4 regions of the Pseudoalteromonas sp. C2R02 genome follow, and region 2 is predicted to be linked to each of the others. Evidence: predicted binding sites of a transcription regulator. Region 2 holds the regulator's gene; each other region holds the start of a gene.
The links. The regulator ArgR, encoded in region 2, controls arginine synthesis, uptake and breakdown. The targets are predictions, from matches to a motif close to ANTGAATANNTATTCANT.

Region 1 (3,182 bases), on a different contig from region 2:
AAACTAATAATTATCTTTTATCAGTATCAGCGTAGTCACGTTTAGTATAACCAGTATACATTTGACGTGGACGACCAATTTTTTGACCTGGTTGAGATAACATCTCATCCCAATGTGAAATCCAACCAACAGTACGTGCCATCGCAAAGATAACAGTGAACATGCTTGTTGGGATACCGATTGCTTTTAAGATGATACCTGAGTAGAAATCTACGTTAGGGTAAAGTTTCTTTTCAATGAAGTAAGGGTCTTCTAAAGCAATTTTCTCTAGGCCCATCGCTACTTCTAGTAATGGATCTTGGATATTTAGCTCTTTTAAAACTTCATGACACGTTTGACGCATTACTGTTGCACGAGGATCGAAGTTTTTGTAAACACGATGACCAAAGCCCATTAGACGGAACGGGTCATTTTTATCTTTCGCTTTAGCAACATATTCTTCGATGCGATCAGCTGTACCGATTTCTTCAAGCATAGTTAAACATGCTTCATTTGCACCACCATGAGCTGGACCCCAAAGTGAAGCAACACCAGCAGCAATACATGCATACGGGTTAGCACCAGAAGAACCAGCGATACGTACTGTAGAAGTTGATGCATTTTGTTCGTGATCAGCATGAAGCATAAAGATACGGTCCATTGCTTTTGCAAGAACTGGGCTAACTTTGTATTCTTCAGCAGGTACAGAGAACATCATATGTAAGAAGTTTTCTGCGTAGCTTAGGTCGTTTTTAGGGTAAACAAATGGTTGGCCAATTGTGTACTTGTATGCCATCGCTGAAATAGTTGGTAATTTAGCAACTAATTTTACAGCACTACGTTTACGTTGCTCTGGATCAGTAATGTCTAAATCATCGTGATAGAATGAAGATAAAGCACCAACGACACCACATAGCATTGCCATTGGGTGAGCATCTACGCGGAAGCCTTGGAAAAATGCACCGATTTTTTCGTGCATCATTGTATTTGTTGTGATTTCGTTTTCAAAGCTATCCATCTGCTCTTTGCTTGGTAACTCGCCTTCTAAAAGCAAGTAACAAAGTTCTAGGTAGTTTGATTGTTCAGCAAGTTGATCAATTGGGTAACCACGGTGTAATAGCACACCTTTAGCGCCGTCGATGAAAGTGATAGCTGATTCACAAGAACCTGTAGACATGAAGCCTGGGTCATATGTGAAATGGTTGTGAGCACCTAATGAGCGTACGTCGATTACATCTTGACCAGCTGTGCCTGAATAAATTGGTAAATCAATTGGTTCTTGGCCATCGATATGAAGTACTGCTTTTTTGTCTGCCATCTAAATCATCTCCTGTTATAACAAATCAATTGTTATGATTTTAAGTCTATTGTTAAGCAAATTAGCTCCATTTTAACGTATAAATGGGGATAAAAGTCAATATTAATGAAAATTAATGCAAAAAAGTATGATATCTATTCTGAAAAGATTAAATAGTATACTAAAGGCTAATTTGCAAGGCATTCTAATTAAACAAAAATTGTAAAATCTTCAGGGGGAATATATACTATGCGAGGTTTATTCAAATGCATTAAACCTACTGCGTCTGAAGTAAACGTGTAGTACCTATTTTGGCTCGTCACCATAATAGGTTTGTTTATTTTGATAGTTCCATTTAAATTTATTAAATCAAATAAAATTAGATGGGTGTATAAAAACAATAGTTGGGTCCTAAATGGGCCAGATGGGCAAGTAACTGTGAAAAAGCAAAGACCTGTAAATCTCGATCTATCGACTATTTCTATGCCAGCAACTGCTAAAGCGTCAATCTTACACCGTATCACCGGTGTTGCATTGTTTTTTGCTTTAACATTTGTAATTTGGGCTTGGTCAGAGTCTCTTTCATCACCAGAAGGTTTTGAATTCGTCAAGAGCCTATTTAGTGGGTTCGTTGCCAAATTCATTGCGTGGGGTACTGTCACAGTGTTGGCATATCACATCATTGGTGGTATCCGTCATATCATTATGGATATGGGGTACTGGGAAGAACTTGAATCAGGCAACAGCAGCGCAACAATCTCACTTGTTTTGTGGGCTGTAGCAGCAGTAATGGCAGGGGTATGGATATGGTTGTAAATCAAGCATCTCTAAAACGTAATGGCGTACAAGATTTTGTATCTTTACGTGCAACGGCATTAATATTAACGGCTTATTCGTTATTCATTATTGGTTATTTCTTAACAACTCCACAAGTCACTTTTGAGGCTTGGCAGGGATTATTTTCAAACTTAGCAGTTAAAGTTTTTACACTTGCTGCGTTAGTTAGCATGATGATCCATACACAAATTGGTTTATGGCAAGTACTTACTGATTACGTTAAATGTACAAAATTACGTTCAGTATTAGGCTTTATCTTAAACATGATGTCATTTGTGTATGTTGCAGTTGGTTTATTTGTATTGTGGGGTGTGTAAGTGAAATATTCTGTTCGTGAATTTGACTCGGTTGTAATTGGTGCTGGTGGTGCGGGTATGCGCGCAGCGCTTGCAATCACAGAATCAGGTAAAACGTGTGCATTAATTTCTAAAGTTTTCCCTACACGTTCTCATACAGTTTCTGCTCAAGGTGGTATCACGGTTGCTTTAGGTAACAGCCATGAAGATCATTGGGAACAGCACATGTACGATACAGTGAAAGGTTCTGATTTCATCGGTGACCAAGACGCTATCGAATACATGTGTAAAACTGGTCCAGAAGCAATTATCGAATTAGATAAGATGGGTCTACCTTTTTCTCGTTTTGAAAATGGTACTATCTATCAACGTCCATTCGGTGGCCAATCAAGAAATTTTGGTGGCGAACAAGCTGCACGTACTGCAGCTGCAGCTGACCGTACAGGTCATGCTTTACTTCATTGTTTATACCAGCAAAATGTTAAAAATAAAACAAACGTATTCTCTGAATGGTATGCACTTGATTTAGTTAAAAATCAAGAGGGTGCTGTTGTAGGTTGTACTGCGATTGATATTGAATCTGGCGAAGTTGTATTTTTCAAATCTCGTGCGACTGTGCTTGCTACAGGTGGTGCGGGTCGTATTTTTGCTTCTACGACTAATGCTCACATCAATACCGGTGATGGTGTTGGTATGTCACTTCGTGCTGGCATTCAAATGCAAGATATGGAAATGTGGCAGTTCCACCCAACTGGTATAGCCGGTGCAGGTGT
Region 2 (3,182 bases):
GACGATATTCTTGCTACTTTAGCGCAAACTAAAGCCCTTGAATTCACAACTCAAAAAGCTGAAGAAGAAGCACAAAAAGCAATTAACTGTTTATCTATTATTCCTGATAGCGAACATAAACTTGCATTAGAATCTCTTGCTCGCTTGGCTGTGGCACGTAATTCATAAATAAATTTCTACGCAATCTTTATTAAAGCCACTTAATGGCAAAAGAAAAGGGTGATATAAATATCACCCTTTTTCTATAATAGCATTGCAAAGCAAGTCTATTAAGCCATAAAATCAACACCTTCTTGGATGTCTGATTTTAAAGTTGCTAACATATCATTTTTAGCTTGCTCTTCAAACGCGCTTAATGCACCGTAAGAAAGAATCTCTTCAACACCGTTTTTACCTAAACGTACTGGGTGTGCAAAGTATGGCGCATCGCCATTCTCAACAGCTACATATGCGTAATCTACAACATCTTCACCTTGTAGGCCTTTAACTAAAGACATACAAAAACGAGCTGCTGCTGCGCCCATAGAAAGTGTCGCTGAACCGCCACCCGCTTTAGCGTTTACAACTTCAGTACCCGCATTTTGGATACGAGGAGTAAGTGTAGCAACTTCTTCATCAGTGAAAGTAGCACCTTCAACTTGTGAAAGAAGTGGTAAAATAGTCGTACCAGAGTGGCCGCCAATTACAGGTATTTTAACGTCAGCAACGTTTAAGCCTTTAAGCTCTGCAATGAACGCTTCTGAACGGATCACGTCAAGAGTTGTGATACCAAATACACGGTTAGCATCATAAGTACCCGCTTTTTTGAATACTTCAGCAACAATTGGCACAGTACCATTAACTGGGTTAGTGATAATACCTACTAAAGCTTTAGGACAGTTAGCAACAATGCCTTCTGCTAAAGTTTTAATAATACCAGCATTAACATTGAAAAGGTCAGCACGGTCCATACCAGGCTTGCGTGGCATACCAGCTGGGATTAATACAATATCAGCACCAGTTAATGCATCACCTAAGCTATCAGCACCAAAGCCAGCTACTTTAACGTCAGTTGGGATGTGAGATAAATCTACAGCAACACCAGGAACAACTGGAGCAACATCATAAAGAGATAATTCTGAACCTGCAGGTAACTGAGTTTTTAACAATAAAGATAGAGCTTGACCGATACCACCAGCGGCACCTAAAACGGCAACTTTCATTTGTATTCTCCGAAGATTAAAGAAGGGTAATCAATTTCGCCCATAAAGATAAAGAAAATCTCTCCTAAAGACAAATGAAACCCGCAATTATTAAGCAAAGTTTCGACTATAGTTGTAAATAATTTCAATTTAGACCATTTTCATTCATTACCGATGAAAATATCGGCCCTAATATAGGCTTGATCGTAAAATTTGTGTAAACTTTACAAAACCCGTTCAAAAAAAGTTACGTGATGCAAATTCAAGATAAACAAGAAGCTTTAGTTAAAGCCTTTAAAGCATTATTAAAAGAAGAAAATTTTGGTTCTCAAGGTGAAATCGTTGATGCTTTAAAAGATCAAGGTTTTACAAATATTAGCCAAAGTAAAGTTTCACGTATGCTGAGTAAGTTTGGTGCTGTAAGAACGCGTAATGCCAAACAAGAAATGGTTTATTGTTTACCTGCTGAAATGGGTGTGCCAACTGCCAAAAGCCCTTTACGCCAACTAGTAATTGATATCATGCATAACGAAATGATGATCATCATACGAACGAGTCCAGGAGCAGCACAATTAATTGCGCGATTACTTGATTCATTAGGTAAAGCAGATGGTGTATTAGGCACAATCGCAGGCGATGATACTATTTTTATAGCACCAGCAAAAATATCTGAAATTGATGTCACGTTAGAAAAAATAAAAAACTTATTTGAAACTGTATAGATCAACTTCTCATTTCGATTAGGAGCACTCGCAAACTTTAAATTGTGCTCCCTACTTCATTTACTTTTATAAAGCGTTTAAAAAATCAATTGATGGCGCAAAAAATGAAGCCCCCATATCTGCTTGAGTAAAATCAAGCCAAGCATCATAACTGTGTGCATCCCCTAATCGCGCTTTAGTCAATACCTCAAATGCATCACCATCATTACTACAAGTAACTAATAACATACCTTGCTCATGCATATCACCATATGGCATTCCCTGATGTAATAATATAGGTTGGCCAAGCTCATTCTTTAATTCAATCTTATTTGCGTGACTTGAGGCATTGACAGGCATAATTAATTCATTATCTAAACGTGTACGTCCAATTACCTGTTCTTGCTCAGTAACCGATAACTTTTGCCATTCAACTAAATTATGGCGATAGCGCTGCACATGGATATAACTCCCTTGCGCAAACTCACAGTCGTTTGCGACTAAAGCCATATTCATTTTTGCGCGCCCTCTTGGTGTATCACCACCATATTTAAAACCATTAAAATCACGGCCATCTAAAAAGCGAAAACACTTAACTTGATCAACAAGCTCTACATCAGATGAAAATAAAGAAAGTATATTTGATGCAAACAAGTGAATAACATCTAATCTATCAGATCTAATTTGAATCAATAAATCAACTGGCTGACTCGGCATTGCATGTTCATCATGACTTATATGCGGAAAGCTTTTTAAGCCACTTGGGAGTGATGAAGGACATAAATGCGGCCAATATTGCGCGCCTATCGCAACCATACTTGAAAGCATCGCTTCTGAAAATTGCTCACTGTACTCTTCTTGTAATGCCGTAATTTTTCCAAGCTTATTTTTTATCGCACCATCATGGCCATCTAATACATTAAAAAAAAGGTATAAGCCATGTAGGTTTGCTTCAGCACAAACACCTGATTGAGCTTGGGGCATTAAAGTTCCTAAATATAAGTAATACCAATAAAGAGATGTTCACTAACTTAATAGTGTTGGTATAAATCGACTAATTTATAAAAAAGTTTACTGGATGTGGCAAAATATTCAAGTTAACTTGATCGCCATGGTTAAACTCACCATCATCAGTTGATGCTATTTCAATCTCTTGCTCTAAAATATTAATGCGATAAATATAACGCGTTCCCATAAAACGCTTACTTAATATTGTTACACTATGATCTGTTTTACTAATGCATTTAGATTTTAAGCTAATATACTGGGGTCTAATATATAAAACGCCTTGGTCATTATC
Region 3 (3,182 bases), on a different contig from region 2:
AGCATCATCTTTATTAATAACTTTATTACGTACCATTTTTGCAAGAGATGCAAAAGCTAAGTATGGATAAATTGCAGTTGCACCAAACCCTAATAAAACAGCAAACTGGTGTGGATCACGACATGACCCCGTTTCAATAACAATATTAGTATCACAACGTAAGCTGTTATCCACTAGGCGCCTTTGCACGGCACCCACAGCCATAGCAGCAGGGATCGGTAAAGTGTCTTTGGTAATATCTCTATCTGATAAAATAATTAAAACAGTACCATTTTTAGCTAATTGCTGTGCTTCATCACAAATGCGTGCAACCGCAGACTTTAAGCCTTCACTTGGTAAGTAATTAAGATTAATTGTTGCATTGGAGTAATGCGCTTGATCTTCAGTTACTAATTGCTCAATGTCAGAACACATTAATACAGGGCTATCAAACTGTAACCTTTTGGCATGACCTGTTGTTTCATTAAATACATTTTGTTCACGACCTATACAAGTCGCAAGAGACATGACATGGTTTTCACGTAATGGGTCGATCGGTGGATTAGTTACTTGTGCAAATTTTTGACGGAAGTAATCAAATAAAGAACGCTCTTTACTTGAAAGTACAGCAAATGGCGTATCGTCACCCATAGAGCCTGTGGCTTCTTGTCCGTTTTCACCCATAATACGTAAGGCTTGATCTAATTCTTCATTAGAATAACCAAACATTTTTTGATACAGATGTAATTGTTCATCATTCCATTTACGTGCACTATCCAGTGCATTATCCATTTTTTCAAATGGCACTAAGCGTTTTACATTTTTTTCTAGCCAGTCTTTATATGGATGACGAGATTTAAGATCTTGATCAATTTCATCTGATTGCCATACTTTACCATGTAAAGTATCAATAACCAGTAATTCACCAGGCCCTACTCTGCCCTTTTCAACAACTTCATCAGGAGAATAATCCCAAATACCGACTTCTGAGGCTAATGTCATAAAACCATCTTGAGTAATAACATATCTTGCTGGACGAAGACCATTTCTATCTAAATTACACGCAGCAAAACGGCCATCTGACATCACAATACCCGCAGGTCCATCCCAAGGCTCCATATGCATAGAGTTAAAATCATAGAATGCACGTAAATCATCATCCATAGCACGGTTTTTTTGCCATGCAGGCGGTACTAACATACGCATAGCACGGAAAATATCCATGCCACCAGCTAAAAATACTTCTAGCATATTATCTAGTGACGAAGAGTCTGAACCTGATTCATTAACAAAAGGCGCTGCTGTATTTAAATCTGGCAGTAAAGGAGATGAGAATTTATATTCTCTTGCTCTTGCCCACTGACGGTTCCCTTCAATCGTATTAATTTCACCGTTATGTGCTAAATATCTAAAAGGTTGTGCCAAAGGCCAACGCGGCTGTGTATTGGTTGAAAATCTTTGGTGGAATACACAAATTGCTGATTGCATTCTCATATCAGCTAAATCCAAATAAAAATTAGGTAAGTCAGCTGGCATAACTAAGCCTTTATAGATAGTGACTAAACCAGATAAACTCGCGAAATAAAAATCTTTATCGAAATCTATGCGTTTTTCTATTCTTCTACGTGCGATGTATAAACGGCGCTCTAAATCTTTTGGTCGCCAACCTTCTGGGGCGCTAATAAAAACCTGCTCAAACCGAGGTAATTGCTCTATGGCTATCGGGCCTAAACTCGCTGTATCTGTGGGAACTTCTCGCCAACCAACAATTGATAAAGTTTCTTTTTCTAGTTCTTCATCAATAATAGCGCGAGTGCGAGTTGCAATGTGTGAATCAAGATTTAAAAAAACCATGCCTACAGCGTAATTTTTACCTAAATGCCAATCATTTTCTTGTGCTATCGCACGAAAAAAGCTGTCAGGCTTTTGTAATAATAAACCACAACCATCGCCCGTTTTACCATCTGCGGCAATACCGCCACGATGTTGCATTCTATCTAAACCAGTGATGGCTGTACGTACTAATTTATGACTTGGTTGCCCGTCAATATGAGCAATTAATCCAAATCCACAGTTATCTTTTTCGTATCTTGAGTCATATAACATGTATGTCCCCCTCCCCTTGCTATTACTAGAGTTTGAAAATGCGACGTGCTCACTTTTAAATAAAATGAACTCTAGCAGACAGTAAAATTAACCATAAAATCATTCATAGTCAAACATTTTGTGCATATATATTCATGACCATGAATATTTTTCACATCGTAAAATCGAACAATAAATTTAACAAACTCATTAAATACAGTGAAAATACCATTATAATTTTCATGACACTGGTGTCATATTGTTACTTTTGTAAATGAGATTAATTTGCAATATACGTTTACGTAAACGTAAAGAGAATAAAAAATGAATAGTTATGCATGGTAATACCAATTAACCCAATTGGTTAATTTAAGCTATATACAACATTAAAATCATTTTGAAATGCACAGAATAACCATTAATACCAAAACGAATAATTTGAAATAGATTGATTGATTGAAAATTGCTTTATAGGAGTGAGTTATTGTGAGAAAGGTTAGGAAATATAACTGAGGTATAAAAAAAGCGAGCTGAGCTCGCTTTTCCATATGAATAAAATTAATTATTCTGCAGAATCATCTTCTGTTTTATATTTTTCAGCAGTTTCTGTGATTAAAGGCTGTAATTCACCTTTTTGAAACATTTCAATTATAATGTCACAACCACCAACTAATTCACCATCAACCCATAACTGCGGGAATGTAGGCCAATCTGCATATGCTGGTAATTCAGCACGAATATCAGGATTCAGCAAGATATCAACATAAGCAAACTGTGCACCGCAAGACATTAAAGCTTGTGATGCTTGAGATGAAAAGCCACAGTTTGGTAATTTTGGTGAGCCTTTCATATAAAGAATAATTGGATTTTCAGAAATCTGTTGTTTAATTTTATCTATGGTTTCCATCTACAACCTCAAAACGCTTAAAATTGACTACAATAAAATGTATTTAAAATAGTACTTTATTTGTACTATTAATAAAAAAGTAACTTAATCATGAGTATATTAACATTGCTGTTTATTAAAACTTGAGTAAAATACTCAGGTATTGTAACACAAAGCATTTGTACTTAACAAAATACCATGGAGAAAAAAATGGCATTTGAACTACCGTCAC
Region 4 (3,182 bases), on a different contig from region 2:
CAATCGTTAGGTGCTAAAATTATACGCGCTAACAAGGTGATGCATGGCAAAACATCCAAGATCATGCATAATAATAAAGGTGTTTTTAAAGGGTTAGCATCACCTTTAACGGTATGTCGTTACCATTCGTTAGTTGTTGATCCTAAAACATTGCCTAAAGAATTAGAAGTAACATCATGGCTAAATAATGAGGCTAATGCATTATCAGAAATTATGGGGTTTAAACATCGCTCTTTAGCGCTAGAAGGTGTGCAATTTCATCCTGAAGCCATTTTAACTGAGTCAGGTTTAGAGCTGTTAGATAACTTTATAAAACAATATCGCTAGGTTAGAGTCTGTAGCGTCATTCCCGAGTTATTTTATCGGGAATCTACAGCGGTTTTAAGCAATTTAGAGTGAGTTTAAAGCAGTTAGGGTAAAGCTTAACCTACAAGAATACCTGTTAGGTTGGGAAACTTAAACTGTAACGCGATTTTGTAGGGCTTTAGCCTTACTAAGTATCTAAAGTAGTGTCATTCCCGAGTTATTTTATTGGGGATGACGGGTTTTAAGGTTATAGGCTGTAGGTTCGGAACTATAAAAGTGCGTTTATTCAGGTGAAATTAATACATATTGGTTTAAGATTAATTTGAAACTGTAAAAATAATTAAAGGAATAAAAAATTTTATGAGCGAGTCTTTACAAAAAAATGAAACAGCTGAAGTATTATATGAGCGGTTTCATGACTTATTGTTAGGACATAATTTTGCTCAGCAGCAGCTTGGTTATATTCATTCTTTAGACTTAGATTATGGCGAAAAAATGCCTTCTCGTACTTTATTAGAAGTAGAAGAAAAAGCACAAAAAAACAGAAGTAAAGAAGATAGCAAAAAGCTTAAGTACGTTGCACATGTGAATGCGTTATTACATCAAGATGTAGAAGCACAAATCCAAACTTATTTAACAGATATCGATTACATTTATACCGATATTATTCATATTCAAGATAATATTCCTGCAATCCTAGATATTTTATCAGTCAACTCAGCATCTGTTGGTCGAATCGATCCCTTAGTTAAAGATTTACTCTGGCTTGGTGATGACATTGTTAAGCTTATTAACTTACCTCAGTATCGAAATGATAAAGATCCTAAAAAAGCAGTGAAAGTAGATGATCCTTCCCTTGCGATCAGATATTTAGGTTTGGATAACTTAAAGCTCATCATACCAACTTTCTCTTTAAAGCATTGGGCACCTTTTAGCACTATGCCATTTCGCTTATTAAAGCGTAAGTTATGGGAGTCAGGTATGACAACTGCCATTGCAGCTAAAACATTAGCTGAACTCAATGATGTAGACCCTTATCAAGCATTTGTATTAGGTATGTTCCATGATGTCGGTAAAATTGCATTAGTGCGCTTATATTTGAGGACATTCGATACACTCTGGGAGCAGCAAACCAAAGATAGCCGCGATAATAAAGAAAAAGATTTACACGATGCATTATTAGTACTTAAACCGGACGCATTATGTTTACGCAACTTAATGGTAGAGCACTCAGCTGAACTCTCACATCAATTGATCACTAAAATGGGCTTTAAATATTTACCAATACAAAGCGCAATGGCGCAATTAGCCAATAATACTGAATTTTCAGAAATGGATGACTTGGCTAAAGTAGTTGCTAAAGCGCAATGTTATAGTCAGTATAAAAAATTAAAAGAACATAATTTAGTAGAAGCAGACGAAGTGAAAGCTTGGTTTAGTAGTTATCAATTTAAAATGATCGAACTTAAAACATTAGCGAGCACCAGTTTGCACAACCTGCAGTTAAGAATTGAGCATTAAGAATTACTTTTTTAATATAAGCAGGTAAAAACGGTGTAATCCTTCATTTTTTAGTTATTTATTTTCGACTATTCATTCAATCTCCCTTTTATTATTAAAATTAACCATTAATAGCGTTTACAAGCGTGATCCTCTTATTAAGTTAGATACTTATTCACTATCAATGAAATTATACCCGCTTTCCTTATAAACCAAGGCCTTGAGCTAAATTACAAAGGAGACAAAAGCGTTTTTTTTTGAAATAATACGTCTCCTTATCCAATAGTATTCAAAGTGAAACGCTATTATTTAGCGGTGTTTTACTTGTTAACAGAGGAAATAAAATGACTATAAATCGTGCACTTTTTGATGAAGTAATGGTACCAAACTACGCGCCTTCGGCTGTGATCCCAGTAAAGGGTGAAGGCTCTCGTGTATGGGATCAGGAAGGTCGTGAATATATCGATTTTGCTGGCGGCATTGCAGTAAACTGTTTAGGTCATTGTCATCCAGCATTAGTTAATGCATTAAAAGAGCAAGGTGAAAAAATTTGGCATTTATCAAATGTAATGGCAAATGAACCTGCATTACGTTTAGCTAAAAAATTAGTTGATGCTACTTTTGCTGATAAAGTTTATTTCGCTAACTCTGGCGCAGAAGCAAATGAAGCAGCATTAAAACTAGCACGTCGTTGGGCATTAGATACTGCAGGCGAGCAAAAATCACAAATCATCGCATTTAATAAAGGTTTCCACGGTCGTACATTCTTTACCGTAACTGTTGGTGGTCAAGCTGCTTATTCTGACGGTTTTGGTCCAAAACCTGCTGATATCGTGCATACAGACTACAATGATTTAGAAAGCTTTAAAGCACTTATCTCAGATGATACATGTGCAGTAATGATTGAACCATTACAAGGCGAAGGTGGTATCGTTTCTCCTACAGCTGATTTCATTAAAGGTGTGCGTGCTTTATGTGACCAACATAATGCACTATTAATTTTTGATGAAGTACAAACAGGTGTAGGCCGTACTGGTGATTTATACGCATATGAAGGTTTAGGTGTTACGCCAGATATCTTAACAACAGCTAAAGCATTAGGTGGCGGTTTCCCAATTGGTGCAATGATCACTAAAACTGAATTCGCAAAGCATTTAAAAGTAGGTACTCATGGTTCTACTTATGGTGGTAACCCACTAGCATGTGCTGTAGCAGAAGCAGCATTTGATACTGTAAATACTGAAGAAGTATTAAACGGTGTTAAACAAAAAGAAGTCTTATTCCGTGAGTTATTAACCGCAATAAACGATAAATACAATGTATTTTCAGAAGTTCGCGGTAAAGGTTTATTGATTGGTGCTGTAGTGACTGAGCAA

Region 1: a site for ArgR is predicted at 1,402-1,419, ahead of KO527_RS03950 (citrate synthase). Genes of this name have one in related genera too.
Region 3: a site for ArgR is predicted at 2,205-2,222, ahead of gltB (glutamate synthase large subunit). Genes of this name have one in related genera too.
Region 4: a site for ArgR is predicted at 1,969-1,986, ahead of KO527_RS20735 (aspartate aminotransferase family protein). Genes of this name have one in related genera too.

The regions. Positions count from the first base shown of each region.
Region 1 is NZ_JAHKQC010000013.1:253,451-256,632, reverse strand. It holds gene KO527_RS03950 (citrate synthase) at 11-1,297, opposite strand; gene sdhC (succinate dehydrogenase, cytochrome b556 subunit) at 1,715-2,092, shown strand; gene sdhD (succinate dehydrogenase, hydrophobic membrane anchor protein) at 2,083-2,430, shown strand; gene sdhA (succinate dehydrogenase flavoprotein subunit) at 2,431-3,182, shown strand, end outside.
Region 2 is NZ_JAHKQC010000019.1:42,467-45,648, reverse strand. It holds gene ispB (octaprenyl diphosphate synthase) at 1-168, shown strand, start outside; gene mdh (malate dehydrogenase) at 270-1,202, opposite strand; gene argR (transcriptional regulator ArgR) at 1,436-1,903, shown strand; gene KO527_RS05735 (Dyp-type peroxidase) at 1,970-2,866, opposite strand; gene KO527_RS05730 (ABC transporter ATP-binding protein) at 2,937-3,182, opposite strand, start outside.
Region 3 is NZ_JAHKQC010000037.1:123,793-126,974, forward strand. It holds gene gltB (glutamate synthase large subunit) at 1-2,085, opposite strand, end outside; gene KO527_RS16970 (Grx4 family monothiol glutaredoxin) at 2,627-2,971, opposite strand; gene KO527_RS16975 (Fe-Mn family superoxide dismutase) at 3,161-3,182, shown strand, end outside.
Region 4 is NZ_JAHKQC010000042.1:74,505-77,686, reverse strand. It holds gene KO527_RS20745 (aminodeoxychorismate/anthranilate synthase component II) at 1-327, shown strand, start outside; gene KO527_RS20740 (HDOD domain-containing protein) at 667-1,827, shown strand; gene KO527_RS20735 (aspartate aminotransferase family protein) at 2,151-3,182, shown strand, end outside.